One region of the Pseudomonas pohangensis genome, then DNA from elsewhere that is predicted to be linked to it. Evidence: predicted binding sites of a transcription regulator. Region 1 holds the regulator's gene; each other region holds the start of a gene.
The links. Region 1 encodes LexA, which represses DNA repair genes until DNA is damaged. Its sites were predicted from a motif close to CTGTNTNNNNANACAG; they were not measured.
Positions count from the first base shown of each region.

Region 2: the regulator LexA is predicted to act here: its motif matches at 1,293-1,308, upstream of recN (DNA repair protein RecN).
Region 3: the regulator LexA is predicted to act here: its motif matches at 1,030-1,045, upstream of recA (recombinase RecA).

Region 1 is NZ_LT629785.1:2,370,261-2,372,528, reverse strand. Features, by position in the region: gene BLT89_RS11170 (DUF6586 family protein) at 1-85, shown strand, start outside; gene BLT89_RS11165 (hypothetical protein) at 162-395, shown strand; gene sulA (SOS-induced cell division inhibitor SulA) at 440-916, opposite strand; gene lexA (transcriptional repressor LexA) at 941-1,549, opposite strand; gene BLT89_RS11150 (TetR/AcrR family transcriptional regulator) at 1,823-2,268, shown strand, end outside.
Region 2 is NZ_LT629785.1:555,069-557,336, reverse strand. Features, by position in the region: gene dnaK (molecular chaperone DnaK) at 1-501, opposite strand, end outside; gene grpE (nucleotide exchange factor GrpE) at 632-1,177, opposite strand; gene recN (DNA repair protein RecN) at 1,331-2,268, shown strand, end outside.
Region 3 is NZ_LT629785.1:2,595,968-2,598,235, reverse strand. Features, by position in the region: gene BLT89_RS12245 (alpha/beta hydrolase) at 1-860, opposite strand, end outside; gene recA (recombinase RecA) at 1,089-2,132, shown strand; gene recX (recombination regulator RecX) at 2,141-2,268, shown strand, end outside.

The DNA of each region.
Region 1 (2,268 bases):
ACTCGGCCTCGAACAGATCGAGAGCTGGCGGCAGTCGCTGAAGAATCTGGCCATGCGTTTTCGCGAAACACTGGTCGAGTGGTGAAGCTGCAGGATGGACGGGTTAGGGTCGTGGCAGGTACGGCTGGTACACTAGGCGGCTTTCATCAGGGGTTGCATTCATGCCAACAGCGTTTCTTGAAATAGTCGAGCTGCCTGACGGGCGCATTGTTTTGCGTCGTGGCGATGATCAGGAGTCTCTGGTTACCCTGGAGTTTTCAGCCGACGCCCGTGCGTTTTTGCAGGGTCAGCAAGTCGAGGTCGCCAAGGCGATGCTGAATGTCGGTGTGCAGATGGCCGGGCGCCTAGCTGAAGGTGGCTTGCTGAATGAAGAGGGTACGCGCGTCCTGCACTGAGCGGCTTGGCGAGCTCGACATTCCGGCTGCCCGTCCGGGTTATTTCAGCCCAGTCGAATATTCAGACTCTGGCTTTGTCCCTGCAGCGCCATCAACGTCAGCATTTGCCGTGAATGTGCGTCCAGTGCCTGTAGCCAGCTGATTACCGTATGGCTGCGGCCCCGTTGCAATGCCTCGCAGGCCAGTTCGACTGCAGTAGCCGCACTGCGGGTTTTCAACAGCAGGATGACGTCGCGCTTGAGCCCGGCGTTGCGCAGCCAGCTGCGGGTGAGCCAGGCCGGTGCATCAATCAGGGTCAGCCAGCGATCGCCTGCCTGCTGGCTCAATTCGCGCAGAACAGGTGCCAGCAGTAGCAGGCAATTTTCCTTCGAGCCACATAAAGCCAGTTCGCTGAAGCATTCCACAGGCCCGGCCCAGGCACTGCCTGCTGGTTCGCCGGGCAAAGGTATTGCCTGCGGCTTGCTGGCGGCGCCGTGAAACAAGGAGAGCTGTGCGCGCTCGCTCGATTGCGTATTCAGCATTGCCTGCCCCAAGTGCGGAAAGTGCTAGCGGCGAATAACGCCGACACTCAAACCTTCGATCACCAGTTCCTGATCCTGCAGGTTGACCTCGATCGGCGCGAACTCGGGGTTTTCTGCGATCAGCCAGACCTTGTTGCCATCGCGCTTGAAGCGTTTGACCGTGACCTCATCGTCTATGCGTGCCACCACGATCTGGCCATCGCGTGCCTCGCGGCAGCTATGCACCGCCAGCAGGTCGCCATCCAGGATGCCGATGTCCTTCATGCTCATGCCGCGCACGCGCAACAGGTAGTCGGCTTTGGGATGAAAGAAATTAGGGTTGATCTTGCAGGACTCTTCGACGTTTTGTTCGGCCAGAATGGGTGCGCCGGCGGCGACCCGGCCAATGACTGGCAGGCCCGGTTCTTCGTCGACAGTTTCAAAGCCGGGGATGCGGATACCGCGTGACGCACCGGGGGTCATCTCGATGGCACCTTTGCGGGCCAATGCCTTGAGATGCTCCTCGGCGGCATTGGGCGATTTGAAGCCCAGTTGCTGGGCAATTTCCGCGCGTGTGGGCGGGTAGCCGTTATCTTCCAGGCAGCGTTTGATGAAATCCAGAATTTCAGCTTGGCGCGGAGTCAGCTTGAGCATGATGTTCTCTGTTTGTTTATACAGTTGCTGTGATTATATACAGTGATCTGCTGCTGGCAATGTCTTTTAACCGCTGCTCGCCCGGCGATTGCGCGTATTCTTGGGCGCCGGCTGCAAACCTGCCCCGAGGCAGTATTGGTGCTTGCTGGCCGTTGATTCAGGCCGATGGCTGGGATATTTTGAATCCTCCGCCCATCACCATGTCGTGTTTGCTTGACAAGGCTTCGTTGTGAAACGTATGTTTCAAACGATTGTTTGTCAGGTGAATAAATCATGGCCCAGTCGGAAACTGTCGAGCGGATTCTGGATGCTGCAGAGCAACTGTTTGCCGAGAAGGGCTTTGCTGAAACATCTTTGCGGCTGATTACCAGTCGTGCAGAAGTAAATCTTGCGGCAGTCAATTATCACTTTGGCTCGAAGAAAGCGCTGATTCAGGCAGTCTTTTCCCGCTTCCTCGGACCATACAGCCAGAGCCTTGAGCGTGAACTGGATCGCCGCCAGGCCAATTCCGAGTACAAGGCCTCGCTGGAGGAGCTTCTCGAACTGCTGGTCGAGCACGCGCTGGCGATCAAGCCACGCATCGGTGACGACCTGTCAGTGTTCATGCGTCTGCTCGGTCTGGCTTTCAGCCAGAGCCAGGGGCACTTGCGCAAGTATCTGGAAGAGGTCTACGGCAAGGTCTTTCGTCGTTACATGCTGCTGGTCAACGAAGCGGCTCC
Region 2 (2,268 bases), 1.8 Mb from region 1:
GCGCTTGACGTCCAGACCGGCGATGCGGCCGGCGTCCTTGGTCGCCTGACGCTGACTGTCATTGAAGTAGGCCGGCACGGTGATAACCGCTTCGGTGACTGCTTCGCCCAGATAGTCTTCGGCGGTTTTTTTCATTTTCTTCAGAATTTCCGCAGAGATCTGCGGCGGCGCCATCTTCTGGCCGTTGACCTCGACCCAGGCGTCGTTGTTGTCAGCCTTGACGATCTTGTACGGCACCATCTGGATGTCTTTCTGTACGACATCCTCAGCAAAACGACGGCCAATCAGGCGCTTCACCGCATACAGGGTGTTATGCGGATTGGTCACTGCCTGGCGCTTGGCCGACTGGCCAACCAGAATTTCACCGTCATTGGCATAGGCAATGATCGATGGCGTGGTGCGTGCACCTTCGGCGTTCTCGATGACTTTGGCTTTGCCGTTTTCCAGAATGGAGACGCAGGAGTTGGTGGTCCCCAGGTCGATACCGATAATCTTGCCCATGAATATTCTCCAATACTTTGACTTGATTCTTGATTACCGCCACAACCTGCAATCAGGTCATCACGGCAGCATTAAACGCTTGAACTAACAGATGGGGGTTGCCTTGGAAATTTCAAGTACACCCATCGATCTAGGACTGGGTTGCAGACGGCGCCTTGCTCACCACAACCATGGCAGGCCGCAACAGGCGGCCATTGAGCAGATACCCTTTCTGGAACACCTTGAGCACACTGTTGGGCTCCACCTCGGGACTTTCCTGCATGGCCATCGCCTGATGGTGCTCGGCATTGAAGGGCTCGCCATGTGGATCCAGCGCATCTACCTGATAACGCTTGAGGGTATCGACCAGCAACTTGAGGGTCAGCTCCATGCCTTCACGCACAGGCTTGCTCGCCTCATCATCCGCACTGGTCAACTCAAGTCCGCGCTCGATGCTGTCAACCACCGGCAGGAGGTCGGTGACCAGCTTTTCCAGCGCAAATTTGTGTGCCTTCTCGACATCAAGCTCGGCACGCCGACGCACGTTCTGCATGTCGGCAGCAACCCGTAGGGACTGGTCCTGCGCCTCGGCCAGCTGCTCTTCGAGCGTTTGAATGCGCGCCTGCAAATCCTCGCCTGCCTCCGCAGTTTGCCGGGCTTCAGGGTTCGGGCTATCCAGATCCACTTCGTCAACCATCAACTTTTCCTCTCAATTGGGGCGTCAACACGCTTCCGCCTTGCACTGAGCATCTATATGGGGACTGTGTGCCCGGCTTCAAGGGCAAAGGTGATTGTCAGCAGCAAATCGGATACTGTATAAATACACAGCATTCAACATTCGAGGTGCCCCATGCTGATCCATCTGGCTGTGAACAATTTCGCCATCGTCGAACACCTCGATATTGAACTGCAGCAGGGCATGACGGTGATCACCGGCGAGACCGGTGCCGGCAAATCCATCATGCTCGACGCCCTTGGCCTGGCCCTTGGCGACCGTACCGACAGCGGCGTAGTGCGCCCCGGCAGTGACAAGGCCGACATCCTCGCCAGCTTTGATCTGAGTGAAATACCCGAAGCCCGCGACTGGCTGGCCCAGCGCGACCTGGATCAGGACGGCCCGTGCATCCTGCGCCGGGTCATTACCGCCGAAGGCCGCTCACGCGCCTACATCAATGGCAGCCCCTGCCCGCAAGCGGATCTCAAGGCCCTCGGCGAACTACTCATCGATATTCACAGCCAGCACGAGCACCAGTCGCTGCTGAAAACCGACACCCATAGACGCCTGCTCGATGAGTTCGCCGGCGCCAGCGAACTGGCCCGTCAGGTGCAATTGGCCGCTCAGCGCTGGCGCCAGACCAGCCAGCAACTGCAGCGCCTGTCCAGCAACAGCAACGAACAGCGGGCCCAGCACCAGCTACTCAGCTACCAGATCGAAGAACTGGAAAATCTGGCCCTGGGTGATCACGAACTGGAGCAACTGGAGCAGGAACACCGCACCCTGAGCAACGCCGAACAGCTGCTTGCAGCCTGCAAGCAGGTTCTCGACCTGTGCAGCGACAGTGATGCCGGCAACGTGCTGTCGGCATTGGCCACCAGCCTGCAACGCCTGACCGCCTTCCCCGGACATACCGGCGCCATCAGTGAAACCGTCAGCCTGCTGACCAGCGCGCAGATACAGGTCGAGGAAGCGGTGGGCGAACTGAATCGTTTTCTCGACCACTTTGATGCTGACCCGCAGCGCCAGCAACTGCTGGAAGAGCGACTCGACGCCATCTACAACCTGGCGCG
Region 3 (2,268 bases), 230 kb from region 1:
TCGCGCAGCGGGTCGAGCCCCGCAGTGATGATCAGCGCCGGGGGCAGGTGCTGGTGGTTACCGGCCAGCAGCGGCGACACCAGCGGACTGCTGCGCATGGCTTGGTCCGGCACGTACTGATCAATGAACCAGTCCATGCGCTCCCTGGTCAGGAACAGGCCCTGGGCAAATTGCAGGATTGAAGGCCGGTCGAGATTGCTCAGATCGACTGCCGGATACAGCAGGGCCTGGGCGGCGATGGCCGGGCCCTGCTGTTCGCGCGCCTGCAGGCTCAGGGCTGCCGCCAGGTTGCCGCCGGCGCTGTCGCCAGCCAAGGCGATCCTCGTGGAATCGCCATTGAAGGTTGGCGCATGGGCGGCTACCCAGTGCAGAGCGGCAACTGCGTCATCCAGTGCCGCGGGAAAGGGATTCTCCGGGGCCAGTCGATAATCCACGGAAACCACGATGGCACTGGTCTTGGCGGCCAGTGTGCGGCACAGGTTGTCATGGGAATGCAGATTGCCCAATACCCAGCCGCCGCCGTGGAAGTAGATGATGATCGGCAGTGCCGCGAGGCTGGCTTGCGGGGTGTAGATACGGACCGGCAGTGCCACGCCGGGGCCGGGAATGTCCAGATCGCGAACCGCGTGGACCCCGGCGGGACGGGCGATGAAGAAACCGATGCTCTTGTCCCGGCTGGCACGCATGGCCTGTGGACTCTTATCGCCACTGGCAGCCTGCCAGTCCGCCAGCTTGCCGATGATGGCTGCCGCTAGCGAGAGCCGGCCGTGCGGCGAATTGCGCCAGCGGTTGATTAGCAGTGCCAGCACGGCCAGGCCAGTCAGCAGTAGTACGAGGATGATCAGGAGAGCTGTTTTCATGGTGTCCCTGGCGCGCAGGCGAGTAAGGAATTAAACCGCATTGTGCCCCAGGGATGATCCACTGGCAGACTGCTGATACAGCTTGATCAGTCCGGGTGATCACGTTCGTCGGTTGCTCAGAGAAAAATACATGCAGGGGTAGCCGGCGTACTTGCCATATGGAATACTACTGTCTACATATACAGTTGTTGGCGAGCGATGGGCTCCCTTGAATACGTGAGGATGGCAATGGACGAGAATAAAAAGCGTGCACTGGCGGCAGCTCTGGGTCAGATCGAGCGGCAGTTCGGCAAAGGTGCAGTCATGCGCATGGGCGACCATGAGCGTCAGGCCATCCCGGCAATTTCCACCGGCTCGCTGGGCCTTGATATCGCACTGGGCATTGGCGGCTTGCCGAAAGGCCGGATCGTCGAGATCTACGGTCCGGAATCATCCGGCAAGACCACGCTGACGCTGTCGGTCATTGCCGAAGCGCAAAAACTCGGTGCGACCTGCGCCTTCGTCGATGCCGAGCATGCGCTCGATCCTGAATATGCCGGCAAGCTCGGGGTGAATGTCGATGACCTGCTGGTGTCGCAGCCGGATACCGGCGAACAGGCGCTGGAAATCACCGACATGCTGGTGCGCTCGAATGCGATCGACGTGATCGTCATCGACTCGGTGGCGGCGCTGGTACCCAAGGCCGAGATCGAGGGCGAAATGGGTGACATGCACGTCGGCCTGCAGGCGCGCCTGATGTCGCAGGCACTGCGCAAGATTACCGGCAACATCAAGAATGCCAACTGTCTGGTGATCTTCATCAACCAGATCCGCATGAAGATCGGCGTGATGTTCGGCAGTCCTGAAACCACCACTGGCGGTAACGCGCTGAAGTTCTATGCCTCGGTACGCCTGGACATTCGCCGTACCGGCGCGGTCAAGGAAGGTGACGAAGTGGTCGGCAGTGAAACCCGCGTCAAGGTGGTGAAGAACAAGGTGGCGCCGCCGTTCCGCCAGGCCGAGTTCCAGATTCTGTATGGCAAGGGCATCTACCGTAACGGCGAGATAATTGATTTGGGTGTGCAGCTTGGTCTGCTGGAAAAATCCGGTGCCTGGTACAGCTATCAGGGCAGCAAGATCGGCCAGGGCAAGGCCAACTCGGCCAAGTATCTGGAAGACAATCCGGAAGTGGCGCGCACTGTCGAACAGCTGATCCGCGACAAACTGCTGGCTGCGCCTGTACCGCAAAAAGCCGCAGCTGCGGTGGATGAGCTGGCAGACGTCGATAGCTGAGGCCGGGCATGCGGGCAGTGCTGGATAGCGCCGTAGCGGTACGGCGCAGCGCCATGGATCTGCTGGCCCGGCGCGAGCATGGGCGGGTGGAGCTGGAGCGCAAGTTACGCTTGCGCGGCGCCAGTGACGAACTGAT